One region of the Corynebacterium striatum genome, then DNA from elsewhere that is predicted to be linked to it. Evidence: riboswitches for the same ligand, from Rfam matches in the RefSeq annotation. Region 1 holds a riboswitch; the other holds the start of a gene.
The links. Region 1 has a riboswitch for thiamine pyrophosphate ahead of thiC (phosphomethylpyrimidine synthase ThiC). Riboswitches for the same ligand answer to the same signal wherever they lie in the genome.
Positions count from the first base shown of each region.

Region 2: linked by a shared signal. The riboswitch ahead of thiD (bifunctional hydroxymethylpyrimidine kinase/phosphomethylpyrimidine kinase) and the one ahead of thiC (phosphomethylpyrimidine synthase ThiC) in region 1 are both predicted to bind thiamine pyrophosphate.

Region 1 covers NZ_CP068158.1:2,589,134-2,604,021, forward strand. The annotation lists gene rimM (ribosome maturation factor RimM) at 1-159, shown strand, start outside; gene trmD (tRNA (guanosine(37)-N1)-methyltransferase TrmD) at 156-1,022, shown strand; gene I6I72_RS12085 (hypothetical protein) at 1,012-1,374, shown strand; gene I6I72_RS12090 (hypothetical protein) at 1,526-2,104, shown strand; gene I6I72_RS12095 (Tex family protein) at 2,287-4,593, shown strand; gene I6I72_RS12100 (YhgE/Pip family protein) at 4,695-6,818, shown strand; gene I6I72_RS12105 (ThiF family adenylyltransferase) at 6,833-7,987, opposite strand; gene I6I72_RS12110 (thiazole synthase) at 7,987-8,766, opposite strand; gene thiS (sulfur carrier protein ThiS) at 8,771-8,968, opposite strand; gene thiO (glycine oxidase ThiO) at 9,016-10,131, opposite strand; gene I6I72_RS12125 (thiamine phosphate synthase) at 10,128-10,730, opposite strand; gene thiC (phosphomethylpyrimidine synthase ThiC) at 10,762-12,519, opposite strand; TPP riboswitch at 12,516-12,631, opposite strand; gene rplS (50S ribosomal protein L19) at 12,807-13,151, shown strand; gene lepB (signal peptidase I) at 13,473-14,168, shown strand; gene lepB (signal peptidase I) at 14,239-14,888, shown strand, end outside.
Region 2 covers NZ_CP068158.1:53,031-67,918, reverse strand. The annotation lists gene I6I72_RS00340 (FAD-binding and (Fe-S)-binding domain-containing protein) at 1-1,705, shown strand, start outside; gene I6I72_RS00335 (class I SAM-dependent methyltransferase) at 1,772-3,085, opposite strand; gene I6I72_RS00330 (NAD(P)/FAD-dependent oxidoreductase) at 3,277-4,617, shown strand; TPP riboswitch at 4,821-4,917, shown strand; gene thiD (bifunctional hydroxymethylpyrimidine kinase/phosphomethylpyrimidine kinase) at 4,905-5,747, shown strand; gene I6I72_RS00320 (class I SAM-dependent DNA methyltransferase) at 5,830-6,429, opposite strand; gene corA (magnesium/cobalt transporter CorA) at 6,541-7,614, shown strand; gene I6I72_RS00310 (PaaI family thioesterase) at 7,666-8,127, opposite strand; gene gndA (NADP-dependent phosphogluconate dehydrogenase) at 8,171-9,616, shown strand; gene I6I72_RS00300 (DEAD/DEAH box helicase) at 9,783-11,174, shown strand; gene I6I72_RS00295 (hypothetical protein) at 11,174-12,037, shown strand; gene I6I72_RS00290 (vWA domain-containing protein) at 12,103-12,933, shown strand; gene I6I72_RS00285 (MerR family transcriptional regulator) at 13,071-13,649, opposite strand; gene I6I72_RS00280 (bifunctional nuclease family protein) at 13,759-14,397, opposite strand; gene ftsR (transcriptional regulator FtsR) at 14,494-14,888, opposite strand, start outside.

The DNA of each region.
Region 1 (14,888 bases):
ACCGGGCTTACCCATGGGCCAACCCAGTCCTTACTGGAGGTGCGATTGGAATCTGGCAAGGAAGCCTTGATTCCCTTCGTTGAAGAAATCGTTCCCGAGGTCGATCTCGACGAAGGCACCTGCACCATCACTCCACCGGAAGGATTGTTGGACCTGTGAGGCTCGATGTCATTACGATTTTCCCCGCGTACTTGGACCCGCTGCGACATGCTCTGCTGGGCAAGGCCATCGAGCAGGGCAAGCTATCTGTAGGCGTCCACGATCTGCGTGCCTGGGCTACGGATGTCCACAAATCTGTGGACGATTCCCCCTTTGGTGGCGGCCCAGGCATGGTCATGAAACCGGAAGTCTGGGGCCCTGCGCTTGACGACGTCGCTAGTGGTGCCGCGCGCACCACGGACCTGGAATCCTCCCTCCCGCACCTCAATAAGCCGCGCCACGACGACGTCGAGGGCGTGGAGGCCATCGGCTACGAGCGGTCGGTAGGGGAAGACGGCGTTGCCGAGGATCCTTCCTTGCCGCTGCTGATCGTGCCGACCCCCGCGGGTAAACCTTTTAGCCAAGCAGACGCGCGCGAGTGGTCCAACGAGGAACACATCGTCTTTGCCTGTGGCCGCTACGAGGGCATCGACCAGCGTGTCATTGACGATGCAGCGCAGCGCTACCGCGTGCGAGAAGTCTCCATCGGGGACTACGTGTTGATCGGCGGGGAGGTGGCGGTGCTGGTTATTGCTGAGGCCATCGTGCGCCTCATCCCAGGCGTGCTGGGCAATAAGCGCTCTCATGAGGAAGATTCATTCTCCGATGGTTTGCTCGAGGGCCCGAGCTACACCAAACCACGCGAGTGGCGTGGGCTGGCCGTGCCTGAGGTGCTGACCTCTGGAAACCACGCACGGGTGGATGAATGGCGCCGGCAACAGTCGCTAAAACGTACGCTGGAACGCCGTCCGGAACTGCTCGAAGTAGTTGAGCTGGATAAGAAAGACAAGAAGTTCCTGGAGAGTCTTCGCAATGGAAGTTAGTACTGACCTGTCAGTTTTGATGACGGAAAAAGAGTGGAACGAGATTCTCGACGGCATGCCAGAACAGCTGGCTGCAAACGGTTTTGAACCGGCGAATATTAGCGCTGAGGTCGTCTCTTTCACGTGTGAGCCGGATAATGTGCTCGTCAACGAGTACATGGACAAGCATGGCTCCGCGCCGGTTAGTGAGAATGTCTGGCGCGTCATCGTCAATGGAACCTCAACGTTGCCGCTGACCAAGGTGACCGCGGCAGTGGTGGACTGCCTGCCGCCACACATTCTGTGGTACGGAACCTCCGAGATCGGTCACACTGAGTTCGGATTGGGCACCGCCTGCGCGTGGCAACCATAAATCTTTAGGCCGAGCCATCTTGTGAGCTGCGGAAAGGGGAATGTTCCCCGAAATCAATCGTCGCTGGTAGTACCTGTCTTATTGTGAAGTCATCAAAAGGAAGTTTCCTTACTTCCTTCTCTCTTTACTCGATACAAGGCAGGTGCACCGCATGTCCATCCCCAACAATTTCCCTCAGGCCAACAACGGCGCTGGTTTCACCTATCCGGCAGATAACTACCTGGCACCCACAGAGCAGCGCGGCGGGATTTCAGCCGGCTTGGCAGTGGCTATTACGGCCATCGTTGGTCTTTGCCTAGCTGCAATCGTGGCGGGCGTCATGGCGTTCATGGGCAAAAGCGGCGGCTCTGATGCTGCTGCTGGTGCGGCCTCCCCAGTACCTGTCTCCTCTGCACAGGACGTCGCCCCAGTAACTGTCACTGAGCAGCGCCCGGCTACCGTGACCGTGCAGGCGCCAGAACCCGTCGTACCCGCTCAGCGCGTTGCACAAGCTCCGTCCTACTCCTCTGGATACACCAGCTATCGAGCGCTCACCGGCAACACCTCGCAAAGCTTTGCAGCAAATGTTTATTCATCCTTTGTAAGCAACTACGCCGCGACCGGCTCCCCGAACGCAACGCTGAAGGTTTATTCTCCGGTTACCGGCGGCAACTACTACATGTACTGCTCCGGCACGTCCTCCTCTGTCCGCTGTTCTGGAGGCGACAACGCAGCAGTTCTCATCTACTAGCACCCCGCGAGCACATCAAAGCGTTGCGCTTCCTGAACGAGTCGCCCCGACACGAATGTGTTGGGGCGTTACTGCATGAGGGGAAAGTAATTGAGGAGTTGGAGCGCTCATCGCTGGGATGAAAGGGCAGTGCGGTACCTTTGTTGAGTCCAGAAAATCAGCCACAAAGGTGAGGATTTCTTTTGAAGATTGCAGCTACCATTGCCGCAGAGATTGGTGTAAAGGAGTCTCAGGTTGAGACTGCTTTGACGCTTCTGGCGGAGGGAAACACCGTCCCATTCATCGCACGTTACCGCAAAGAAGCCACTGGTGGTTTGGATGATTCGCAGTTGCGCACCATTGAGGAGCGCGCGACGTACCTGCGCGAATTGGAAGAGCGCAAAGAGGCAATTTTGGCGGCTATCGATGAGCAAGGAAAGCTCACTGACGAGCTGCGTGCACAGATTCTCGCGTGCGAGACCAAGGCGCGTTTGGAAGACCTGTACCTGCCATACAAGAAGCGCCGCAAGACCAAGGCCGACATCGCTCGCGAGGCCGGCCTGGAAGAGTTGACGGACAAGCTCATTGAGAACCCCACGGCCAATCCAGAAGAGATGGCGGGGCAGTTCCTGACTGAAGGATTTGAAGACACCAAGAAAGCTCTAGAGGGCGCGCGTTCCATCATCATCGATCGCTTTGCACTCGACGCCGACCTTGTGGGTGACGTGCGCGAGCGCATGTTTAGCCAGGGCACCATGGGGGCCAGTGTGGTGGCCGGAAAAGAAGCTGAGGGCGCAAAGTTTAAGGACTACTTCGAGTTCTCTGAGCCTTTTGATCAGCTGCCTTCGCACCGGATTTTGGCCTTGCTGCGTGGTGAAAACGAGGGCGTTCTCCAGCTCAACTTGGATGCCGGTGAAGACGAAGTCTATGAGGGCATGATTGCCGAGCGTTTTGATCTTGCGGTTAAGGATTCCAAGTGGCTTTCCGACGCCGTGCATTGGGGCTGGCGCACCAAGCTCTACATCTCTTCTGGCCTTGATGTGCGCATGCGCCTGAAGGAGATCGCCGAAGAGGGCGCCTTGAAGGTCTTTGCCACCAACCTGCGGGACGTTCTCCTTGCCGCGCCGGCTGGCCAGCGCGCCACCATTGGCTTGGATCCGGGCTACCGCAATGGCGTGAAGTGCGCTGTAGTTGATTCCACCGGCAAGGTGCTCGACACTGCGATTGTCTATCCGCACCAGCCACAGAACCAGTGGTCCCAAGCTGTTAGCACCTTGGCAACGTTGTGCGCGAAGCACTCTGTGGACCTCATGGCCATCGGCAACGGCACCGCTTCCCGTGAGACGGAGAAGCTGGCCAACGAGATCGCTGACATGCTCAAGCAAGCCGGCGGTCAGCGTCCAACTCCGGTCGTTGTCTCCGAGTCCGGCGCTTCGGTGTACTCGGCCTCCCAGTTGGCGGCGGAGGAGTTCCCAGACATGGACGTCTCCCTGCGTGGTGCGGTCTCCATCGCTCGCCGTCTCCAGGATCCCCTGGCTGAACTGGTAAAGATCGATCCGAAGGCCATCGGCGTTGGCCAGTATCAGCATGATGTTAACCAGACCGCACTCGCTCGCACCCTCGATGGCGTGGTTGAGGACGCCGTGAACGGTGTGGGCGTGGACCTGAATACTGCTTCCGTGCCGCTGCTAGAGCGCGTCGCAGGTGTAAACGCCACCATCGCCACCAACATCGTGGCCTACCGTGATGAGAACGGTTCCTTCGCATCCCGCAAGGAACTCAAGAAGGTTCCGCGCTTGGGGCCAAAGGCCTTCGAGCAGGCAGCAGGCTTCTTGCGCATCAATGGCGGAACCGATCCGCTCGATAGCTCGGCAGTTCACCCTGAGGCCTACCCGGTGGTGGCGCGTATCGCGGAGTCCACGGGGCTCGGTGTGGCTGAAATTATCGGTAACTCCAGAGTGCTGCAGAAACTGCAGCCGGCAGACTTCGCTGACGATACTTTCGGTGTCCCCACCGTCACGGACATCATCGCTGAGCTGGATAAGCCAGGCCGCGATCCGCGCCCTGAGTTCAAGACCGCTACTTTCAAGGAAGGAGTGGACAAAGTCTCAGACCTGGTACCGGGCATGATTTTGGAGGGGACCGTCACCAACGTTGCGGCCTTCGGCGCCTTCGTGGACGTCGGAGTGCACCAGGATGGTCTGGTACACGTCTCCGCGATGAGCAATAAGTTCATCTCCGATCCGCACGAGGTCGTGCGCTCCGGGCAGGTAGTAAAGGTTAAGGTCATGGAGGTTGACGTGCAGCGTCAGCGCATCGGCCTTTCGCTCCGCTTGGATGACGAGCCCGGCCAGCCTGCACAACGCCAGGGTGGCGGCAAGCGTGGTGGCAACACTGGCAAAGGCGCCAAAGGTGGCCGTGGAGCGCGTGGCGGCCGCGGCAATTCCGGTGGACGTCCCGCCGGCGGCTCCATGGCGGATGCACTGAAGAAGGCCGGCTTCGGCAAATAAAATCTATTAAATGTTGCTTCGTGGCGCGTTAGTGCAGTGCGGCGAGTTAATGATAAGTTTGGCGAAACAAACAAAAGGGTGGCTGCAGTCACCATGCCTTCATGAGGGAGATTTTCGCCTTGCATCAGAAACAAACACCGTTCCACGCCACGCAGCCGGCTGCCCATGCCGTGCAAGAAACGGAAGCGGAAGGGTGGCATCGCATCCTGGACTGGCGCCCGCGGAGCACACTCTCGCGGGTGCTGATTGTTTTCCTGCTGGTAGCGCCAGTCATCCTCGCAGCCACGATGATGTGGGCGATGTGGGACCCTTCCAAGTACATGCGGCAGATTGACCTGGCGGTGGTCAACGAGGACGCAGGCGTGGAAAAGCAGGGCAAATACGTCAACTACGGCGATCAAGTAGTAGAAGGCCTCCTGGAAACTGACTACCTGAACTTCTCCGAGATGAACGCCCAGGAGGCAAACGATGGGTTGTTAAAGGGCAAGTACCTGATGGTGGTGACCATCCCAAAGGATTTCTCGGAGCAAGCGGTCACCATCATCAGCGATAAGCCGGTCAAACCGCAGATCCACTTCGCCAGCAACGACTATTACGGAACGAATGGCTCGGTGATTTCTTCGAGCCTGGTTCCGCAGGTGCAGACCAGCGTTGAGAACGCGATTTCCAAAAAGTATGCGGATCAAGTCATCGAGGGCATGGTCAAGCTCAGCGATGGCATCGGTGCCGCAGCCGCAGGTGCAAGCCGTCTTGACGAGGGCGTGGGCAAGCTGCAGGCTGGCGGCGAGAAGGCTGTGACCGGCATCGACAAGCTGGATGCCGGAGCGGGCGAGCTCAACAACGGTGCGGGGCAGCTGCACGATGGCACTGGCCGGCTAGTCCAGGGCGTAAGCGAGCTTTCCACGGGCGCGGGCCGGCTTGACGACGGCGCGAATAAGCTGGCGACGGGCTCCGATAAGTTGCTGGAGGGCACGGGCAAGCTTGGCGAAGGCGCCAGCCAAATTGAAGGCGGCGTCGGCCAGCTGACCGGCATGCTCATCCCACTCCTGCAGCAAGCACAGTCAGTGGTGCCGAGCCTCATCGGCTTGGTGGACATGCTGCGCGGAATGGGAATGACGGACCAGGCAGACCAGCTTTCCGCTTTGCTGACGAAGCTGGATCCGGCAAATAGCAGCAACATGGTCTCCCAGCTGGAGAAGCTGCGTGATGGTACGAAGCAGTTGAATTACAACTTGTCCGACCCGAATTCCGAGTACCTAGGTGGCATGCTCAAGCTCAACCAGGGCACGCATCAGCTGGCGGAGGGAACCGGCCAGCTGAAAAGTGGCGTGGGCAAGCTATCGACCGGTGCCGTGCAGCTGAATGAAGGCGCGGGACGCCTGGCAGAGGGCACCACGAGCCTCAAGGATGGTACCGGTCAGTTGAAGAGCGGCGGTGCCCAATTGAAAGACGGCATCGATAGGCTCAAGGATGGTTCGGGTCAGCTCGCCACGAAGCTGGGCGAGGGCGCTGAGAAGGCCCCGCGTATTACCCAGCCGGACGTGACCGCACAGAATATGGCGGTGCCGATCAACTTCACTGAATCCAACGTCCATCCGGTGCAGACCGGCGTTAGTGCCGTCGACCCAACCAAGAAGGAAATCACGGGCGGCGTCTCGATGCTTCTGGTGCTCGTCTTTGGCTTCCTAGCCATGCTGCTGCTCGCTATGACCCTGCCTTATTATCTGCGTGGCATTTTGCCCGCATTCGCGCTGGTTAGCGGCATCAACTTCTTGTTGTTGCTGGGTATGGCGCTGATGTCCACGCTTATGGGCTGGCACCCGGCAAGCTGGCCGATGATGCTGGGAGTGCTCGCAGCAATCGCGATGGTGGGCGCTGCCACCTACCAGCTGCTGCTGGTGACCTTCGGGCGCAGGATTGGCGCCATCTTCGCGGTCGGCGTTTTTGCTATGGGCGTCATGGTCTTCGGCGGCGTGTGGCCCACGGCGGCCATCCCGGCACCGCTGCGTTTGCTGCATCCATTGCACCCGATGACCTATGCCAAGAATGCTTTCACCCGCGCCACCGATGGCATTCATGACGGCACCTTCGCCGGCGGCATCGTAGTCTTGCTCAGCGTCACCGTCTTGGCAGTAGCCGCCAGCTACCTCATCTTCCGCGCACGCCACCACGGTACCGCGCGCCTATTGGACGAGCACAAGGTCATGACAGCGGCCACGGCTTAAGCGGCGTGCGCGAGCTAACCAAGCTCCCGGTGTAGGCGCTCCGCGCCGCCGGGGTAGTTGCGCAGCCGCAGTCCAAGCCCTGCGGCGAGCTCGCCATAGCGCAGCGCGAACCCGGCGCTGCGGCTGCCAGAATTACAAATTACCCAGACGGTGCCGCCAGCCGGAGCATCTAAAGAGCCCAGCGCCTCGCGCACCATCTCATCGCCAGCGGTGCCTGCAGCAATCGTGTGAAAAGGCAAAGCGCGCTGGCGCAAGTTCGCCGGCAGCGAGCTATAAAGCAGTGCGGACGGGTCGCGGATGTCGAGGAAGCACTCCGCAGCTTCGCCAGCGCTAGCAGCAACGCCAGCGCTAGCAGCAACGCTGGCGCTAGCAGCAACGCTGGCGTTGGAATTGAGCTCGGCATGAGCTCCCAGTGAGGTGCATAGTGCGCGCCCGGGATCGGCGCTGACGCGGAAGCTGCGCAGACTAGCTGGGTACGCGGTGTAGCTGGATACCTGGCCCACGGTGGTGTCGATTCCGGTGAACCAGCCAATCGCGGCGGTGGCCATCAGCCCGCCGATGACGGAGGTGGTAGCTCCCAGAACACCGGCGCTGGCGCAATCGGGAAGGGTATCGGCAGTGGGAGCGGCAGGGAAGAGGTCGCGCAAACCGCAGCCGCGGCCATCCGGGGTCTCAGTGCCTGAATGCCATAGTGCTACGTCGCCGCGAAAACCCAAGACGGTGCCCCAGACCAGCGGAGTCGAGGTTGCCTCGCAGGCGTCGGCGATGAGGTACTTCGTGTCGAAGGTATCTGTGCCGTCGATGATGAGGTCTGTGTCCTGACACAGATGCAGTGCATTGTCTGCGCTAAATCGGGCGACTTTCGCCTCGATGTGTATCTCTGGCTGTAGCTCGCGGGCGCGCCGGGCGGCGACCGCGGCCTTGGGCTGGCCCACGTCATCCACGCCGAAGAGCACCTGGCGGTGGATATTGCTCAGCGCTACCTCGTCATCGTCGATGAGCGTAATGTGCCCGATACCCGCGGCGGCCAGCTGCTGCAGGACCGGGCAGCCCAATCCGCCCGCGCCCACGATGAGCACGTGCGTGCGGTTAAGCGCAACCTGCGCATCCTGTCCGATTAGCACCTGTTGGCGTGCGGTGCGGGCAGACTCGAGTTCGCTAAGGCCCACTAGAGCACCTCATCGGCCCAGCTGGCAAGGCCTTCAAAGGTTGAGGAGGCTTGGGCATGCTCGCGGCGCGGGATGCGTCCTGCTTGGCGGGCATAGTGCCCGGCGGCCACCGCATGACGCATAGCGTGGGCCATGGCCACGGGGTCTTGGCAGCGGTTGATAGCGCTGGCCAGCAGAACCCCGTCACAGCCTAGCTCCATCGCGAGGGCGGCGTCGGAGGCGGTGCCGATGCCGGCGTCGACAAGCACGGGCACACTGGCGCGCGCGGCGATGAGCTCGATGTTGTGGGGATTTAAGATACCCAGCCCCGTGCCGATCGGCGCGCCCAGCGGCATCACGGCGGAAGCGCCCGCATCCTCCAAGCGCAGCGCCGCCACTGGGTCATCGCTGGTATAGGCCAAGACCGTAAACCCCTCTGCCACGAGGAGCTCGGTGGCGTCGATGGTTTCTACGACATCGGGAAGCAGCGTGTGTTCATCCGCGATGACTTCTACCTTGACCCAATTGGTGCCTAGCGCCTCGAGTGCCAGCTGCGCCGTGAGCACGGCATCGCGCGCGGTGCGGCAGCCCGCGGTATTCGGCAGCGGCTCGATGTTAAGCCGGCGCAGCAAGTCAAAGACGCTCTCGCCACCTGCCTGCGCGCTGTGGCGGCGCATCGCCACGGTGGTCAGCTGCGTGCCGGAGGCTACCAGCGCTTTTTCCAGCGCGTCCTGGCTGCTTGCGCCTCCTGTGCCCATGATGAGCCGGGATTCAAAGCTCTTATCCGCGATTGTCAGCACTTTACTAGCCTCCCTGGATTGCAGTAAGAACATCGATGACCGCGCTTTCTTCGAGGCGGGTGTCTTCCCACGCCGAGCGCGGAACCACCGCGCCATTTATGGCCACCGCAGTGCCCGCCTCTGGTGCATTGACCTCGGCAATCAGTGCCGCCACTGTTGCTGCGGTGGTATCCATCTTCTGCCCGTTGTAAGTGATTGTCATCGTGTTCCTTATATATCTGTCTTAATATCGCTGTCTGTACTTCGGCTCTAGCGCGCAAAGCGCAGCGGGTCACAGGCCGAAAGGTCGATGCTGGGGTCCTCGCCGAGGACGAGCTCGCGCGTACACCGTGCGCCGAAGGCGGCCAGCAGGATGCCATGGCGGAAATACCCAGTGGAGACAATGAGCCTGTCACTCACGCGCCCCAAGTAGGGAAGATCATCAGGCGTGCCCGGGCGGGCGCCGGTGGTGGCTTCTAGGAACTCGCAATCCTCGATGCCCGGCAGCACCCGGATGGCATCGCGCAGCAAGTCATAGACACCGCCGGCCAGCGGGGCATGGAGGCTATCCTCGCGGCTGGTCGCGCCCACGGCGATGGTTCCGTCGCCGCGTGGAATCAGATAGATAGGGCGGTCTTCCACGAATCCGCGCACCACGCGGTTTAGTAGCGGGCGGCGTTGCTCTGGCACACGTAGGCGCAGGATGTCGCCATAGACTGGGCGCAGCGGTTGCGACCATCCGCTAAGACCATTCGCCCCCAGTCCGGCGGCCAGCACCACCTGGTCTGCGGCGAAGGTACCTTCTTCGGTGTGTACCATTCCGCCGTCGACTCCATCGTCGATGCGTGTGACCTTTGTGCGGTGAAAGCGCACGCCTAAGTTTTCCGCGGCGTCATATAGCGCGAGCGCCCATTGCCGGGGGAAGACCTGCGTATCCCCAGGAATTGAGACGGCGCCGGCCAGGCGTGGGCTCAGCCCCGGTTCGAGGGAGCGCGCCTGCCGCACGGTGATGCGCTCGACCTGCATGCCGTGCGCATTCTGGTAGTCCATGAGCTCTGACAAATGCTGGGAATCGGCGCGGTCCGCGGCTACCACGAGCGTGCCTTCGTCGCGGTAGCCGGTATCGAGGTCGCTGTGCTTGGCGACGGCCGCGATAAGCTCCGGATACCACTTGCCTGAGGCCTGCATAAGCGGAAAGAGCGGGTCTTGTTGATAGACCACCTCCGCGGCGGGCGCCAGCATGCCGCCGGCATGGTGCGTGGCGCCGGATGCCGGCGCTGGGTCGAAGACATCGACATTGATCCCTGACTGGGCCAACTCTACTGCGGTGGCAAGGCCAATGACCCCGGCGCCGACGATAGCAACGCTTGAGCTGGCAGTGCTCATGCGCGACCTTTCTCGAATTCGCTCAGGAGACGCTCGCAGTAGGCAGCCGGGTCCGGGGCATTCATGATTCCGCGCACGACGGCCAGGCCGTCGACGCCGGTTGCAGCGAGCTCGGCGGCATCGTCCGCGGTGACGTCGCCGATGGCGACTACGGGCAGCTGCGAGGCGGCGACGATCTCTGGATAGCCCTCGAGCCCCAGCGGGGTGCGCCCGGAATCCTTCGTCGGGGTAGCGCGGAAGGGGCCGCAGCCGACGTAGTCGAGGACGTCCGCGTACTGGTTCGCGTCTCTAATTAACTCAAGTGTTCCCGTGGTCAGGCCAATTATGGCATCGGGGCCGAGCAGCTCACGCGCGGCACGTGGGCAGAGATCGTCCTGGCCGATGTGCACGCCGTGTACGGGCGCGCCCGCGCAACGCAGAGCTAGGGCGACGTCGACGCGGTCGTCGATAAGCACGTGTGCGCGCGGATTTACCTCGTGCACCGTCTCGGCCACGCGGGCGCCCAAATCATAGAGCGCGCGGGCAGAAATAGGCTTTGAGCGCACCTGGACCACGCCCGCGCCGCCACGCACGGCGGCCGCGGCAATCTCCGGTGTCATATTGGTGCCGGTGACGAAGTAACAACGCAGATCAAGCACGGCCGGCTGGCTCCTTGTCTGCCGTTTGATAGAGCTGGGAGCCTTGCGCCTTGAACTCTGCCGACATCATTGCCTCGCCCGCCTTGGCATCGACAGGGAAGCTCGGCATGCCCAGGGAATCTGAGAAAGTATCGCGAATATCCTGGCTAATCCGCATGGAGCAGAACTTCGGGCCGCACATCGAGCAGAAGTGCGCGGTCTTAGCAGGCTCGGCGGGCAGAGTCTCGTCGTGGTATTCCTGCGCGGTTTCCGGGTCGAGCGAAAGCGCGAACTGATCGTGCCACCGGAACTCAAAGCGGGCCTTGCTCATCGCGTCATCCCACGCCCGCGCGCCGGGGTGGCCCTTTGCCACGTCGGCGGCATGCGCGGCGAGCTTGTAGGTGATGACACCGGTCTTGACGTCGTCGCGGTTGGGAAGGCCCAGGTGCTCCTTCGGGGTGACGTAGCACAGCATCGCGGTGCCGCCCATGGCGATGTGTGCGGCGCCGATGGCGGAGGTGATGTGGTCGTAACCAGGCGCGATGTCGGTGACCAAGGGGCCGAGCGTGTAGAACGGGGCGTCGGAAGCCCAGTCCTGCTCCAACTCGTTGTTCTCCTGGATCATGTTCAGCGGAACGTGGCCGGGGCCCTCCACCATGACCTGCACGTCGTACTCCCAGGCACGGCGGGTGAGCTCGCCGATGGTCTTAAGCTCGGCGAACTGCGCGGTGTCGTTGGCATCGGCCAGGCTGCCAGGGCGCAGGCCATCGCCCAAGGAGAAAGCGACGTCGTATTGCGCAAAAATCTCGCATAGCTCGTCGAAGTTCTCGTAGAGGAAGGACTCCTTGTGGTGAGCCAAGCACCAGCCCGCCATGATGGAACCGCCGCGGGAGACAATTCCGGTGACGCGCTTGGTGGTCAACGGGATAAATGGGAGCAGAACGCCGGCGTGGATGGTCATGTAGTCCACGCCCTGCTCACACTGCTCGATGACGGTATCGCGGAAGATCTCCCAGGTAAGGTCCTCGGCCACGCCGTTTACCTTCTCCAGCGCCTGGTAGATGGGCACGGTGCCAATTGGCACAGGGGAGTTGCGCAGAATCCACTCGCGAGTGGTGTGGATGTCATCGCCGGTGGAAAGATCCATCACGGTATCGGCTCCCCAGCGGGTGGCCCAGCGCAGTTTGGACACTTCTTCTGCGATAGAGGAAGTCACGGCGGAGTTGCCGATGTTGGCGTTGATCTTGGTCAAGAACTTACGGCCGATGATCATCGGCTCGGACTCAGGGTGGTTGATGTTATTCGGGATAATCGCACGTCCGCGGGCGACCTCGGCGCGCACGAACTCGGGATCGCAGTGCTCGCGCAGCGCCACGAACTCCATTTCCTTGGTGATGATTCCCTGGCGTGCATAGTGCATCTGGGTGACTCGCTTGCCCGGCTTGGCGCGCAAAGGAGTGCGCTTTTGCCCGCGCCATTCCTGGGAGGCAGCGCCGCGGCGCTGCGCGGACTTGCCGTCGTCGGCCAGATTGCGCTCGCGGCCGGCGTACTCCTCGACGTCGTCGCGCTGCGCGATCCATTCGCTGCGCAGACCTGGCAGGCCCACCTCCGGCTCACACTCGGGGCCGCGGGTGCGGTAGACACGGAAAGGTTCGTTGGGTCCAGTGGGCGAGTCATCGAGCTCGATCTGGGTTTCCGGTACCTCCAGGCCATCACGGATGATGGGGGAGTAAGAATGCTTGGGGTGGATCTCATTAGGGGTAGCCGTCATGGCGCCTTCCTCTCTTCCTTCGCTGGTGCTAACCAGACAGGTTCAAACGGTCTAGATGCGGTATCTGCACCTATCTCAGCCCACTTCTTCATGGGCACCCGTGGGGTACTTGCATTACACACCATAAGCCCTGTGATGCGCGTCTGTCTTGGAATTGCAAGAATTTGCTGTTCGCGCGGTGGGTATGGAAGAATCCTCTTGTTCTATGTAACAGGCACGAACCGGTCAGCTTCTTCAAGGTTGAAGGGGCGCTAGGGTCCTCTGTCTTAAACTGAAAAGGAAAAACAATGGCTAACCTCATTGATAAGGTAGATGCAGCACAGCTGCGCGACGATGTCCCAGACTTCCGCCCAGGCGATACCCTCGACGTAAATGTCAAGGTCATCGAGGGTAAGACCCAGCGTGTTCAGCTCTTCAAGGGCGTTTGCATCCGCCGCCAGGGCGCTGGCATCCGCGAGACTTTCACCGTCCGTAAGGTCTCCTTCGGTATCGGCGTTGAGCGTACCTTCCCGGTTCACTCCCCGAACCTCGAGTCCATCCAGGTTGTACGCCGCGGCCGCGTCCGCCGTGCAAAGCTGTACTACCTGCGCGACCTGCGCGGCAAGAAGGCTCGCATCAAGGAGCGCCGCTAATTTTAGGCGTTCAGGCCTCCTCCTTCGCTTCGGCGAAAGGGGAGGCCTTATTTTTATATCCTCTCGCTGCGATTGCAAGGAATCCGCTGATAAGAGTTGGATGGGAACAGCAGCTTGGTGCTCGGTGTGGTGCGGGAGTTGAGAGGTTTTGTTGCTAGGATTTAGCGCGTGAATAACGAGAAGGAATTCGAAAATCAAAACAGTGATAATTCTGCTGTGCCAGGTAACTCCGGTGCAAACGAAGAAGTCACTGGCCGCCGGGTCGCTGCCGAGAAGGTCACGCCGGTAGAGAAAGACTCTGACAAGGGCGAGAAGAAAGAGATGCCCTGGATTCTGGAAACACTCCTCGTTATCGTGTGTGTGCTTGCGGTCGTCGGTTTGGTACAGACCTTCATTGGCCGCCAATATGTCATTCCTTCTGGTTCGATGGAACCAACCCTCCACGGCTGCGATGGCTGCACCAATGACCGCATCTTCACCGAGAAGATTTCTTACTACGGCGACAAGGGCCCAGAGCCTGGCGACGTCGTGGTCTTTGAGGGCACCGAAGACTGGAACCGTAACTACGTGTCGCCGCGCTCGAACAATAGCGTGATCCACGCAATCCAGGACGCACTAAGCTATGTGTCTTTGACCCCGCCAGATGAGAACACTCTGGTCAAGCGTGTCATTGCTACTGGTGGCCAGACCGTTTCCTGCCAGGAAGGTGATCCAGCAGTCATGGTTGACGGTAAGCCCATCAAGCAGGACTATGTCATGGATCCGCCAACGTACCCTGTGGATAAAACCACCGGTTCCGAGGCATGCGGTGGCGCATACTTTGGCCCAATCACCGTTCCAGAAGGCAACATTTGGGTCATGGGTGACAACCGCACTGCCTCCGCGGATTCCCGCTACCACATGCAAGATCGGTACCATGGCACGATTCCCGTAGAAAACGTTCGCGGCAAGGTCATGTTTGTGCTGTTCCCGTTTAGCCGCATCGGTGGGATCGATGACCCAGACATCCAAGCCTAGGGGGTCTGGGGCTAACAGTCCCCGCATTCGTGCTGCAAAGCCGCGGCGGGCGGAGGAAGAGCGCGTCCGTATGCGCGATTTGCTGCCCACGGTCGTGGCCGTGTTTGTGTTCTTGGCTCTAATGCAGACTTTCGTGGGCCGGATGTATCTCATTCCTTCGGCCTCCATGGAGCCCACGTTGCATGGCTGTGCGGGGTGTAAGAATGACCGCATTGTGGTCCAAAAGCTCAGCTACTACTTCTCCGATCCACGCCCTGGCGATGTCGTGGTCTTTGCCGGTGAGGATTCCTGGAACGCCTCTTTCCAGGTTCAGCGCTCCGACAACGTGTTGGTACGCGGACTGGAAAATGCAGGTGCCGCAATCGGCTTGCTGCCCAACGGTGAGAACATTTTGGTCAAACGCGTCATAGCCACAGAAGGCCAGACGGTGTCCTGCGAAGCAGGGGATCCCGCCGTCATGGTCGATGGTTTACCCATCGACCAGTCCTACGTGAAAACACCCGCCGAAATACCCGTCGATGAAGCCGTAGGCTCGGATGCTTGCGGCGGTGCTTACTTTGGTCCCGTGACCGTCCCGGAAGGCAACATCTGGGTCATGGGAGACAATCGCACTAACTCGCTCGACTCGCGTGCGCACTTGGGCGATCATCTGCAGGGCACCATCCCCGTGGACAACGTCCGTGGCAAGGTAGAGGCCGTTGTTCTTCCTATTCCGCGTGC
Region 2 (14,888 bases), 370 kb from region 1:
CGGTTTGTACGGCCTGCTCGGAGCCGACCGCCCGAACGGCACCACCTACATCACCGAGGACGTCTGCTTCCCGCCCGCAGAGGTAGGCAACGCAGCCGCCGATTTGCTGGATCTGCAGCACAAGTATGGCTACCCCGAGTCGGTGATGGGACACGCCGCCTTCGGCAACCTGCACTTCTTCCTTACCCCGCGCTTCGATCTAGACGAAGAACGCGAATCTTATGCCAGCTTCCTGGACGAGCTGGCTGAGTTGGTCATCGACAAGTACCAAGGTTCGATGAAGGCCGAGCACGGTACCGGCGTAAACATGGCTCCATTCCTCGAGCACGAGTGGGGCTCCGAAGCCTTCGAGCTCTTCTGGGAAGTCAAGAACATGATTGACCCGCAAGGCATCCTCGCGCCAAATGTGAAGCTCACCCGCGACAAGTCCGTGCACCTGAAGAATTTCAAGTCCTTCCCCAAGGTCGAGGACATGATTAATCCTTGCGTGGAGTGCGGCTTCTGCGAACCCGTTTGCCCGTCCCGCCACGCCACGGTCACCCCACGTCAGCGCATCGTCTTGCGCCGCGAGATGGCCCGCCAACCAGAAGGCTCTGCGGTCCTGCGCCAGCTGCAAGAGGAATATCAGTACGATGCCGTCGACATGTGTGCGGCGGACGGCACCTGTTCCATTCCGTGTCCCATCAGCATCGACACCGGCGCAGTGATGAAGCAGCTGCGCAAGCAGGAAGCTGGCCCCAAGGCCGAGAAGGTAGCCCTGTCGACCGCGCAGCGTTGGGCGCTCGTCGAGAAGCTCGCGCGTGCTGGCGTCATTTCCGCCAATAAGATTCCGCACAAGCCACTTGAGCTCGGCGCCAACATGGCCCGCAACGTCATCTCCCCTGACTTGCTGCCCACCGTGCCAGGTCCACTCCCTAAGGGTGCGTCCCGTCTACCGGAGACACCGCGTGAAGGCGCACAGGCCTTGTACTTCCCGGCTTGCATCAACCGCATCTTTGGCCGCCCTGCTGGCGCCGCCCCGGATTCGGTGGATCTGCCGCGCGCTGTCGTCGAGCTTGGCCGCCGTTCCGGACAACCGGTGTGGATTCCGGATGATGTAGCAGGCGACTGCTGCGGTACTCCTTGGTCTTCTAAGGGCTACACCGAGGGCTTCGAATACCAGGCCACCAAGATCGTCCGCGACCTGTGGCACTGGTCTGAGCACGGCAAGCTCCCCATCATCGTGGATGCCGCCAGCTGTACCCACGGCTTGCTCGACAGTGTCCCAGAGGCGCTCTCCGAAGCCGACAAGGAATTATGGTCCCAGCTGCGCATCATGGACGTCGTCGAGTGGCTACGCGATGAGGTTGCCCCTCACCTACCGATCGTCCAGAACATGGGCACCATCGCCGTTCACCCAACCTGCTCCACTGCGCACATGGGCATCAGCGATGACTTGGTGCAGCTGGCCAACCTCTGTGGCCATGCCAAGGTTCCAGAAGGCGCTATGTGCTGTGGCTCCGCCGGTGACCGCATCATGCTCCACCCAGAGCTGGTGGAATCGGCTACCCGTGAGGAGCGCGCTTCCCTTGAGGCTGAGCACTTCGATGCTTATGTCTCCGATAACCGCACCTGTGAGATGGGCCTGGAGATGATCTCCGGCAAGAGCTACGACTCCATCGCTGTCTTGCTCGAGCGTGCCTCGCGCCCTGTGGTTACTCCTTAACCGCTTATCCTCTCAGCCCGTTAGCCCCTTAACCCTACCTGGGGCTACTGCGTGGCCGATGGCGTCCTAACGGCGGCCGCCGCGATTGCGATGGGTCGCCGTTACTTGTACGGCGTCGATCATGCCCAGCTCGAAGAGCGCTTCACGCAACGCGAACTGGAAGGTCCACAGCCTGCGGAATACCGGATCGAATCCCGCTGCTGCTGCTTCGCGCAGGTGCCCGTCAAAGTAGCTACGCTGCTCACGCAGCGACTCCGCATAATGGCTACCCACGTGAGTCTGTGCCACGATGCGAAGATTGGACTGCTTGTCAAAGAGCTGGTGTGTTTCCTCGATGGTCGGGTAATCCAAACCCGGCCAGATATAAGCCCGCAGCACCTGCAGTGCTGCCCGCCCAGCAGGCGTCATCGCATCCGTCGCAAAAGTAGAGGCCAATGCAACTCGCCCGCCTGGCACCAAGGAACGGTCCAGGACGCTCACAAAGCGCTTGCGCTCAGCCGGAGTGAGCAGCTCTAGTTTCTCCACGCTCACAATCGCGTCATAACGCCCACGCCACTGCTTGGGGTGAGGAATCACGGCGTCGCTAAGCTGCACGTGTACCGAATCCGCAGCGCCTTCGAGCAACAAGATCTCGTTGAACTCGTTAAGCTGCTCAGCATCGGCCGTCAACACATCCACCGTTGCGCGTCGACTCACAGCCTCCACCGCCACATTCAACCCCGTCGCGGGATAAACCAAAAGATGCGTACCCGCACCGGAATGCGTGGCGTCGAGGAGCCACTGTGCGCTGCGCCGCTGGCCGTCCCGCAAATCACTACGATCCACGCTCGTTGGCTCACTGACTTTAGTTACGTCAACAAGGTGTTCTTTAGGCTCTTTCCTGCCCGCCTGTTGGCTAAAGCTAGGAACCGCCTCGCGGACCGTCGTGGGAACCCCACTGGCAAAAATGCCACCGCTGTGTGTAAACCCGTCGCCTGCATATAAACGGACCAGCTCCACAGGAAGCTCCCCCGGAGCAGAAAGTTCCGGTGCAAGGTCCTTAGCCTTGGGCCGATACCCAGTCTGCAGCAGGCAGCGTAAAACCTTCACCAGCTTCTCCGAGTTTTCCGTAGTCCACTCGCCTGCTAGATAAGACTCCGCAAAACCAAGCCATCCCGTAGCCGCAATGCGAGTAAACAGCGCATCGTGTAGGACCTCCATGTCTGGACCGTCTTCTGAATCCGTTTCCGGATCAAGGTCGATCTCCGCCAGGTCGCATGTCTTGGCAAATTCCGCCTCTGCGCGTCGGGCTTTAAACTGCCCAAAGCTCACTGAAGGAACATTCGCCACGCTTGGCCATTGCGCAGCGTCAATTGTGTCTAGGTGTGGAAAATTGACCATTTTCTTGGGGTCTCCTTGACCAGCTGCACTAAGGGGTTTGCACTCACCTTAATCTGAAAAGCCCACCTAAATACCTCGCCATGCCGAGGAAGAGCCAGTTTAAGGTATATAAAGTATGCATGTACGGTATCTAGGGTTTAGACTGATTCGGTACAAAAATTTTCGCTTTCTCAGGAAGGTATCACCCCACCATGGCTGAAACCCCTTACCGCCCAGCCGGCGGCCGCCACCACGTAGTCGTTATCGGCGCAGGCTTTGGCGGTCTCAACGCAGTACAGCAGCTAAAGAATGCTGACGTCGAGATCACCCTGATTGACAAGAAGAATCACCACCTGTTCCAGCCGATGCTGTACCAGGTAGCAACCGGCATGATCTCCGCCGGTGAGATTGCTCCTTCTACCCGTCAGCTGCTGCGCGGCCAGGATAATGCCCACTTCGTCAACGGCGAAGTAACCGATATCAACATCGAGGATCAGACCGTTACCGCTGAGCTCGACGGTTTTAGCCGTACTTTCGCATACGACTCCCTCGTCGTAGCTGCTGGTGCCGGCCAGTCTTACTTCGGCAACGACCACTTCGCTGAGTTCGCGCCGGGCATGAAGACCCTGGATGACGCACTTGAGCTGCGCTCCCGCATCGTGTCTGCCTTCGAAAAGGCTGAGTTTGTTGACGATCCTGTCGAGCGCGAGCGCCTCCTTACCTTCATCATCGTTGGTGCTGGCCCAACCGGTGTGGAGCTAACCGGCCAGATCGCCGAGCTTGCAAACCGCACGCTGCGCGACCAGTATTCCAACTACGGCACCACCAGCGCCAAGATTTACCTCTTGGATGGTGCGCCACAGGTACTGCCGCCGTTCGGCAAGCGCCTTGGCCGCAAGGCTCAGCGCTCCCTCGAGCGTCTCGGCGTCGACGTACGTCTGAACGCTATGGTTACCGACGTCACCGAGGACGCTGTCACCTACAAGAACATGAAGAACGAGGACGTTGTCACCCTCGAGGGCGCAACCAAGATCTGGTCCGCTGGTGTGTCCGCTTCCCCGCTGGGCAAGATGGTTGCTGACCAGGCTGGCGTCGAAGCAGACCGCGCTGGCCGCGTCTCCGTCAACGACGACCTGACCGTGGGCCAGCACGACAACGTCTACATGGTCGGCGACATGATCTCCCTGAACCGCCTGCCAGGCGTAGCACAGGTTGCTATCCAGGGTGGCGCACACGTTGCCAAGCTCATCAAGGCAAAGGTCGACGAGGAGTCCACCGCCAACGAGCACGAGGCATTCGAGTACTTCGACAAGGGCTCCATGGCCGTCATCTCCCGCTTCAACGCTGTTGTGAAGATGGGCAAGACCGAGTTCGACGGTTTCCCGGCATGGGTTTCCTGGATGGGCTTGCACATCATGTACGTCCTTGGCTTCCGCAACCGCACCACTGTTGCTGTCAACTGGATCCAAAACATGATTTCCCGCGACCGCGGCAACCTGGAGATCACCGATCAGCAGCGCATCGCTCGCAACTTCATCAACAAGAATAAGTAAATGAAGTCACGCCGATGACGGGCCAGGCGCGCACTTCAGCGCCGCCTCCCAGCCATCCTGCATCCCGCCCCCGCCTGGCCAAGCTTTTAAGCTTGCTCACGCGGGGGCGGTTTCTGTTTTGTTCTCAAGCTACTGATTCTGCCGAATCTGCAGAATCTGCCACCATTTATCTCCGCCAGATAGTGCTTTTTGTTAACCTCAAAGCTTACGACAAGGGGTGCCGTTGAAAACGGCTGAGATTAGACCCTAAGAACCTGCACTCAGTTAGTACTAGCGAAGGGATAGTTGTGGAATCCACGGATCCACGTGGCACTTTGCCACGCGTTTTGACCATTGCCGGAACGGACCCCACGGGCGGTGCCGGCGTCCAAGCCGACCTAAAGTCTTTTATGGCCGCAGGAGCCTATGGCATGTCGGTGGTCACGGCTTTGGTGGCGCAAAATACGCAGGGAGTGCGTGCGGTGCACACTCCCCCTCTATCGTTCCTGCAGGAGCAGTTTGACGCTGTGCTTGACGACGTCGCGGTTGACGCAGTGAAGATCGGCATGCTCGGCACCGCGGACATTGTGGCCAGTGTTTCTCGCTTCTTGGACGCACTCGCCCCAAATACCCCAGTTGTCTTGGACCCTGTCATGGTGGCCACTAGCGGGGATAGGCTCCTCGACGAGGAGGCGGAAGCCGCAGTACGGGAACTCTGCCGCCAGGTCACCGTCATCACGCCAAACCTCAAAGAGCTTGCGGTGCTAACGTCCACGCCGCAGGCGAGCAGTCTCGACGAGGCGATTTCGATAGCTCAGGACTGGGCCAGCGAAACGGGCACCTATGTCATCGCCAAAGGCGGTCACTTGCAGGCAGGCCACGCAGACAACGCCGCTGTGGGGCCAGAAGGAGTGCTCTGCCGGGTTTCAAGCCCGCGGGTAGACACGAAAAATACGCACGGCACCGGCTGCTCGCTCTCGTCGGCACTAGCCGCACGCCTTGGCGCGGGGGAAACCCTGCCGGACGCTCTTGAGTGGTCCACCACATGGTTGCATGAAGCCATTGAAAACGCCGATGGTCTGCGCGTCGGACACGGGCACGGACCTGTGGATCACGGACACCAGCTGCGGCGACAGGCCGGGCTGCTTTAGAACAGTTCGCGAACTGTTAACTGTTTTCGAACCCTTCTCGAGATTCTTTAGGACGGTCATTCTCTAGGACTGTATCTGGACGCTAAAGCAGGTCTGCGCCTGGGCGGGTCAGCACCGCTACCAAGAATGTCGAGCTCTCCTTGAATACCTTCATATCCCACGAGGAGAAAAGGAAGTCAACGCGGAAGCCCACCTCCTTGGCTAGGGTCAGGAAGTCATCAAAGGCCCAGCCGCGGCCTTCACCAAAACCGACGACAAAACGGCCGTCAGAATGCAGCGAGTTGTAGATGTTGCGAATGGCTGCCTCGCGGCCATCAACTGCGAGGAAGGTCATAACGTTGCCTGCTGCCACGGCCAAGTCAAAGTTACCCTCCGGAATCTCGTCCTCCGAGAGGTCACCTACCACCCACTGGCCGTCCGGGAAATCATGCTCCGCGTGGCTAATGAGGATGGGATCGACGTCGACACCGACGACCTTGTGGCCACGATTGACCAACTCGCCACCAAGCCGGCCTGTGCCACAGCCTGCATCCAAAATTAGGGAGCCTCGCTCCACCATTGCGTCCACTAGACGCGCCTCACCGTGGATATCTTTGCCCTGCGCAGCAAGCATTTTCCACTTGCGGGCAAAGTTCTCTGAGTGTGCAGGGTTGGCAGCGGTGACTTCTTTCCAAGTAGGCATGAAAACTAGTATATGCCCCGTGGCAGTGTAGGCTTTACCCGCTAGTTAAAAATTGCCTGCCGAAACCAATTTCGGCTCACGTCTGCTCATAAAGTGAAGGAGGCTGAAACGATGCCGTCTGTACCGTCGCCCTTCAGGCCACGCAAGAAGAACGATCCACCCAGTTCCTCCCGCACTTTCTCTGTTCCGGCAGAACGAGCAATAGAACATTGCCGGGTCTTCGTCGATGGCGAGTCACTTCCGGGCGAGTTCACCCCGCACACGGCTTTGCAGACTGTGGAGGAATACGGACGCGGATTCGTGTGGGTAGGCCTGCATGAGCCTTATGAGTCCCAGATGACCAAGGTTGCGTCCGAGTTTGGTATCCACGAACTGATCGTGGAAGACGCCGTCCAAGCACACCAGCGCCCCAAACTCGAGCGCTACGACGATCAACTGTTTATGGTCGCCCGTTCGGTCAACTACCGCGACCACGATGAGGTTGCTGATAAGCGCCAGATCATCTCCACAGGTGAAATCCAGATGATTCTGGGGAGCAACTTCATCATTACGGTCCGCCACTCTGCCAAGCTGCCAAACCTGGCCTACACGGTCCAGGACGAGCAGGACTTGGTCGAACTCGGACCAGTAGCCATGGCATGGAAGATTCTTGACATGATGGTGGATCGCTACTCCGAGATCGTGCGCCTGCTCGCCATCGAGGTCGATGAGATCGAGGAAGAGGTCTTTACGCCGCAGACCAAGTTCAACATTGACAGGATCTACATGTTCAAGCGTGAGATCTTGGAGATGAAGCACGCCATTGACCCGCTTTCGGTCGCGCTGAAAGCCATGATCAATGACCACAAGGACTTGATCTCGAAGCAGATTCGTTCTTACCTGCGCGACGTCAACGACCACGAGCTCGTGGTCAAGGACCAGGTGGCAGGCTTTGACGAGCGCCTCACCTCGCTTATCGACGCCTCTGTGGCCAAGGTGACCATGCAGCAAAACAGCGACATGCGCACCATCTCTGCCGTGGTCGGCATGTGGGCTGCTCCTACCCTGGTCGCTGGCATCTACGGCATGAACTTCGATGTCATGCCGGAACTGCACTGGGCTGGCGGATACTTCATGGCGCTAGGCGTCATGGTGCTCGTGGTCGCGGTCATGTGGTGGTGGTTCCGCCGCAACCACTGGCTCTAGGGCGGAAACAAAGCCCTAGGGAGTACACAGCACTCCCTAGGGTCCGCAGCACTATGGGTTGACCATTGTGCGCAGGTTCGTGCGCGCAATGAGTTTGCCGGCTTGGCGCATCTCAATGCACCAGATGTGGGTGCGCCGACCCAGCTGTACTGGTGTTGCCACGGCTTCCAGAATTCCGTCAGACACTGAGCGGATGAAGTCGGTGTTGTTGTTGATTCCAACTACTGGTGCAGCCGCTGCAACGAAGGATGCAATGGAGCCCACGGATTCCGCGATGGAGCAATAAAGGCCGCCGTTGGCCGCGCCCCACGGCTGGTGGTGCTCAGGCTTGACCTCAAGCTGGGCACGTACTTCGTCCTTCGACACAAAAGTAAAGTCCAGGCCGAGCAGCCCGCCAAGGCCGTGGTTGTGGGCGTTGAAAACCGCGATTTCCTCAGCGGAAAGCGGGCGTTCTTGGACGGTGGCGACCATCTTCGCCATGAGTTCAAACTTGTCTGGGTTTTCTTGGCTCATGCCATGACAGAATAGCGGGAAAGTCTGACGTAGGATAGAGCACATGACTGAAAAGACTGAACTCGCCCACATTGGCGTTGTCGGCTTGGCTGTTATGGGCTCTAACTTGGCCCGCAACTTCGCCCACAACGGCAACACCGTAGCCGTCTACAACCGCAGCCCGGAGAAGACCCACAAGCTCATCGAAGAACACGGCTCCGAGGGCAACTTCATCCCTTCCGAGACCGTCGAGGACTTCGTCGCATCGCTTGCGCGCCCGCGCAAGGCCATCATCATGGTTCAGGCAGGTAAGGCTACCGATGCAGTAATCGACCAGATGGCTGCAGCCATGGATGAAGGCGACATCATCATCGATGGCGGAAACGCCCTCTACACCGACACCATTCGTCGTGAGAAGGAAGTAGCTGCCAAGGGCAAGCACTTCGTTGGCGCCGGCATCTCCGGTGGCGAGGAAGGCGCGCTCAACGGCCCGTCCATCATGCCCGGTGGCCCTGCTGAGTCCTGGAAGACCCTCGGCCCCATCCTGGAATCGATTGCTGCCAAGGTTGACGGCACCCCGTGCGTGACCCACATCGGCCCGGATGGCGCCGGCCACTTCGTCAAGATGGTCCACAATGGTATCGAGTACGCCGACATGCAGGTTATTGGCGAGGCCTACCAGCTGCTGCGTTACGGCGCTGGCCTCGAGCCTGCCGAGATCGCTGCTGTGTTCAAGGAATGGAACTCCGGCGATCTCGACTCCTACCTCATCGAGATCACCGCTGAGGTTCTCGCACAGACCGATCCGGAAACGGGCAAGCCGCTTGTCGACGTCATCGTTGACGCCGCCGGCCAGAAGGGCACCGGCCGCTGGACCGCCATCAATGGCCTAGAGCTGGGTGTTCCGGTTACTGCCATCGCTGAAGCTGTCTTCGCTCGCGCTCTTTCTTCGGCTACCGAGCAGCGCGCAGCGGCCCAGGAGGGTGAGCTTCCAGCCGGCGTCATCGAGACCGACGTCGACAAGCAGGCGTTCATCGAGGACGTGCGCCAGGCACTCTATGCTTCCAAGCTCATCGCTTACTCCCAGGGCTTCGATGAGATCAAGGCGGGCTCTGAGCAGTTCGGCTGGGACGTTGACCCACGCGACCTTGCCACCATCTGGCGCGGCGGTTGCATCATCCGCGCTAAGTTCCTGGACCGCATCCGCGAGGCTTATGACACCAACCCGCAGCTGTCGGCCCTGATTCTCGATCCTTACTTCAAGGGCGAGCTCTCCGAGCTCATTGCGCCTTGGCGCCGCGTGGTTGTCACCGCGACCCAACTAGGCCTACCGGTACCGGTCTTTGCCTCTTCCCTGTCCTACTACGACAGCCTGCGCGCTGAGCGCCTGCCCGCTGCCCTCATCCAGGGTCAGCGCGATTTCTTCGGCGCTCACACCTTCAAGCGCGTGGATAAGGAAGGCACCTTCCACATCGAGTGGTCAGCCGATCGCAGCCTGAGCGAGCTTTAGATTCAGCTGGCTTGACGCCACCGAATCTTGCGCAGCGCTAGGTCCTCTTCTTGGGGTCTTGGCGCTGCACTCGTTTTAGCCCTAGGGCCTCCGCGCCGGTCAATCCGGACTTTGTGTGCTTTCGGGATTACGGAATCATGAGGCTTGGCCACTAAGCTAAAGGGCAATGACTACTTTCGCCGACCTCGGCTTACCTCAAGAAATCGTACGTGTCCTCAACAAGCAGGGCATCACGGAACCTTTCCCTATCCAGCAGGCGGCAATCCCCGACGCCCTCGCTGGCAAAGACGTCCTCGGCCGCGGTCCGACGGGTTCTGGCAAGACCTTCACCTTTGGCCTTCCCATCCTCACCCGATTGACTCACACTGGTGCCTCGAAGCCGGCTCGCCCGCGCGCTTTGGTGCTTGCACCGACGCGTGAGCTCGCGACGCAGATCCACGATCGCCTCGATGAGCCCGCGAATGCTTTAGGCTTGCGCGTCCTTTCTGTGGTCGGCGGCGTGAACATCAACCACCACATCCGCTCGCTCGCCCGCCCCGTAGATCTGTTGGTGGCAACCCCTGGACGCGCACAGGACCTCATCAATCAGGGCAAGCTTTCGCTTGACGACGTCGCGATTACTGCGCTCGACGAAGCTGACCACATGGCTGACATGGGCTTCCTCCCGCAGGTCCGCAAGCTCATGGCGCTCACGCCCAAGAAGGGACAGCGTTTACTCTTCTCTGCCACGCTGGATGGCGATGTGGACAAGCTGGTCAAGCAGTTCATGCACTCCCCTGTTACACACTCAACCGCACCGGTTGAAGCAGCAGTAGACACCATGACCCACCACTTGGTTTTCGTTGGGGACCGCGATAGCCGCAACGACGTGGTTGTGCGCATCGCCGCACGCGAAGGCAAGACCATCTTGTTCATGCGCACCAAGCACGGTGTAGACCGTCAAGCCAAGAAGCTGCGCCGCGTAGGAATCAATGCCCTGCCGCTGCATGGTGATAAAGGCCAGGGCGCGCGCACGAAGGCCATTGAGGGTTTCGCTGATGGCTCGGTTCCCGTGCTTGTGGCCACCGACATTGCGGCCCGCGGCATCGATATTGCGGACGTCTCGCTGGTCGTGCACGTGGACCCACCTGCTGAGCACAAGGCCTACCTGCACCGCGCCGGGCGTACCGCGCGTGGTGGTGCCTCTGGCGCGGTGGTCACTTTGGTCATGGATCAGCAACGCGATGAGGTTGCCAAGCTCATCAAGAAGGCCGGAATCAAAGCCTTCGAGCTTGATCTAAGTGATCGACCTAATCCTGCTGGCGCTCCGGAGCTCGCCAAGATTACCGGCGCACGCAAGCCTTCTGGTGAACCCCTCCCGCCGCCGCACCAGAACAATCCGGCTTCGCGGGGCGGTAGTTCCAAGCGCCAGAACGCTGGCGACCAGTCTGGACAACCTGGACGCGGCAGACACGGTGGCCGTGGTGGCCGTGGTGGCGCGGGTGGCCGCGGCAGTCGAAACCGTTCCCGCAATGGAAAGCCAGGGGGCTCGGGCCGCCGAGGTGGTGGTCAGCGCTAATGCTGCTGCAGCCCAACGAGTGGCGTCCCCGCTACGATGCGCATGTTGCACGTGCTGAGGAGCTCCTAGCCGAGTTTCGCCACCCCGGTGGCTATCACCCGGTCTATGATTTCCTCTTCGAGTACTACCCGGTGCGGCCTTCTCATCTTCGACGTTGGCACCCAGGCTTTGGGGTTACGCTCTTGGGCGAGCCGGGACAGGTTCCGCACGAGGAGTGGCGCGACTACCGCCGCACGAGTCAGGGGATACACCTTGATCTGGACTCTTTCTGGCAAAGACGCGGGGAATCTATCACCTATATCCGTAACCTGATGGCAAAGACTGCGGCCAATCCTGCACAGTTTGACTGCTTCGGGTTGCACGAATGGGCGATGGTTTATAAAACGGACACTCCGCGCCATGACTTACCGCTGCGCTTGGGCGCGGCGGGCACCAATGAGGTCGTCGAAAACCATCGAGTCCGGTGCACCCACTACGATGCTTTTCGCTTCTTCACTGAGCCAGCACGTCCGCTCAACCTCACTGTATTGACGCGCGAAGGACAGCCGGACAGCGATCAGAGCGGTTGCGTCCATGCGACGATGGACCTGTACAAGTGGGCATGGAAGTTGGGCCCCTTGGTGCCCGGTGAGCTATTCATTCAAACCTTGGAGTTAGCCATTGAAGCCCGCACTCTTGATATGGAGGCTTCGCCGTATGACTGCCGTGATTGGGGCTTCGGCGTGGTGCCTATTGAAACCCCAGAGGGCAAAGCTGAATACGTTGGGCGCCAACGTGCGCTGGCAGCCAAGGCTAAACCGCTGCGTCAACGGCTTGTCACCCTCGTGGATGAGGCGTCGGCGGCTACAATGACAAACCGATAAAGTGAGCATAAGCCCGGGTGGGGCTATGGAAACGGCACGAGCCGTCCAGTGTGGAAGGAATACTCATGGCACGACATTCCAATGGCAAGAACACGTTCGCGATGGCGGGTTGGGTGTTGGCCCTCCTGGCCGCACTTATTCTCGCTATTGCGGTGGGCTTGTTCTTCCTTCTGCGGGGCGGGGACTCCCCTAAAGCCACGACGGCAGCTGACTCAGAAGTCGCCGAAACCACGGCAGAAGCCAGTGCTGCAACTTCCAAGAGCAAGGAAGCACCCAGTTCCACGTCCACGGCTGAGGAGTCGAGCGCCAGCTCCATGAGCGCTGCGCCGGATAACGAAGCTGGGGCCGCCTTCGCGGACAACACCCTTGTCCTGCTTGATACTTCAGAGGGACTCGCTCCCTACTTCAACCCTGTAACGCAGGCCCTAGCGGAAACAGCCACTGCTCTCGGTGAGAAAGATGGCCTAGTGAGCCTGTGGAACTATTCCTCACCTATTTCCGAGACCGCCACAGTGGGATACCGCCAAAACATTGGCTTCGGCGAGGCCGGCCCAGTGGCGTTTGCGGTTCAGCAGTTCGGTACCGGTGGTGTTCCCCAAACCCGTAGTGCAGTCACTGCTGCGCTGACGAATGCCTCTGAGCAGGCTGCTGGTACTGGCAAGAACGCTAAGGTCCTCCTCGTCACCACGGGCACCGCGCAGGACATGGATGATTCCACATTCAAACAAGTACTCAACGAAGCCAAATCCAAGGACGTAACCTTGTCCGTCGTCCACGTTGGCGAAGGCGACAAAGACACAGTGCTTGACGACGCCGCAGATTCCTTCACCGCCGTTGCAGACCCAAGCGATGAGGCAGCAGTAGCCAAGGCACTCAAGGCAGCCGCTGGCGCGTAGCGCTTTGCACCAGCCGCGTGCCGCGCACCAATTGAAAGGTAGATAGTGCGGCTAGATTCTGCCAGACAAACAAAACAGCTACAGGCCCCGACTCACGTGAGCTTGAGTCGGGGCCTATAGCTTTGGTCAAAGAACTCCTAAGAGGTCTTGCGCTTGCGGCGAGCAGCGAGCTCGTCGATTCCTACAACAGTTTCTTCTTCGAACTCGTCGACGCGCTCGGCCGGGAAAGAGGAAATGGTGCCGGAGAGCTCCTTGAGGATGCCAGGCACAGCAATACCGAATACACCCTGGCCGCCGGCCAGAAGGTCGATGACCTCATCGTTGGAGCGGCACTCGTAGACGGTGGTGCCGTCGGAAACGAGGGTCAGCTCAGCAAGGTCATTGACACCGCGGTCGCGCAATGAATCAACAGCCACGCGAATGTTCTGCAGCGAGATCCCAGTGTCAAGCAAACGCTTAACGATCTTCAAGACAAGCACGTCCTTGAAGGAGTACAGACGCTGCGAACCGGAACCGCGGGCGGTACGAATGGAAGGGTTAACCAGGTTGGTACGTGCCCAGTAATCAAGCTGGCGGTAAGTAATGCCGGCAACCTGGCAAGCGATTGGAACACGGTAACCCAGTTCCTCGTCAGGACCCACATCGAAAAGGGACTCTTGAACGTAGCCTTCGTCCGTGCCGAAGGTGGCGGTGTACTCGTCGCGTTCGCCGTTGATGCTCACGTAATTACTCCAATGGTGTTTGTTGGAAGCTCTAAAGCTTTATTAAAGGCCACCACCCTGACCCCGTCAAGGGCAAGGCATGACCAAACTCTCTAGTGCAACTTTAGACTTCTTTATCCCCATTGTCATCATTAGTCACACGCGTGTCATTAGTTTCTTTTCCATCGTTTTCTTCAAGAAAGTCCTCTTCAGACACACCTAGAGAGCGCATCATCGCCTCAAAATCGGCATCTGCCTGGGGATTTCCTGAAGCAGAGCTGTCTGAGCCGAGGGTTTTCCCTGCTTCTTCCGCAGCGGGGGGAACGGGGGGATCAAAGTGAAAACCGAAGTAGGCTTCCATGTCATCTGCCGTCACAAACACCGACACTTTATTGAGCAGCTCTTGATCGACGGTGATTGGAACTCCAAAGTGTTCGGAGACTACAAGCGCATCGGTGAGCTTAGCGTCATGAACTTCCCCGGTTTCATCGACGATGTCAATCATGAAGGTGCCTTCGTAGTAATTGACTATCTCGATCGAGCCAACGCCGCCGGCCATTTCGATGAACTCCAGGAGTAGATCATGCGTGTTAGGGCGAGTCTCGCTATATCCGTCGAGGCGCTGCATGACGCGCGACCCCTCAAGCGGGGAAAGCCACACGGGGAGGATCTTGTTTCCTTCTACCCAACGCAGCAACGCGCATAGTTCATTTTCCGGCTCCATTACATGGATGCCGTGGAACTCAAGACTAGTTTTTTCCATGCCCTCCACTCTCCCACATTTGGGCCGATCGTGGTGGCAGGCCCAGCGCAAGTAGGGAGTTCCGTGGGCCGGAAGGTCTTGAGTCCCCGAGTCTGTTTAAGAGTTGTACTCGTTGCGCAGGTCAGTCTTGACCAAAGTGGCATGCAGGGAGACGACCAACGCGGTCATCTGCTGGGAGAGTTCCTCCGCCTGGTGAGCAGCGGTGTCAGACTTGGAGTTGGCCACTGGGGAGGCAACCCGTGCAATGAGGTCAGCCTGCCGGCGGGCATTGTTGCGCAAGGACTTAAGCTGACGCTCCTCAAAGCCGAAGGCCTTGAGCGCCACAGCTGCAGAAACCGCGGCTACGTCGTCAGCGTCAAAGAATCCAGACGCATCCGGAGAGATGAGGCCAACCTTGACCAGGCTTGCCACCTCTGCTTCAGTGGAGCCAGCCTGGGCGGCAACTTCCGCGTCAGTCAAACGGGTGACGGCCGGCGCACGGAACTGATCGG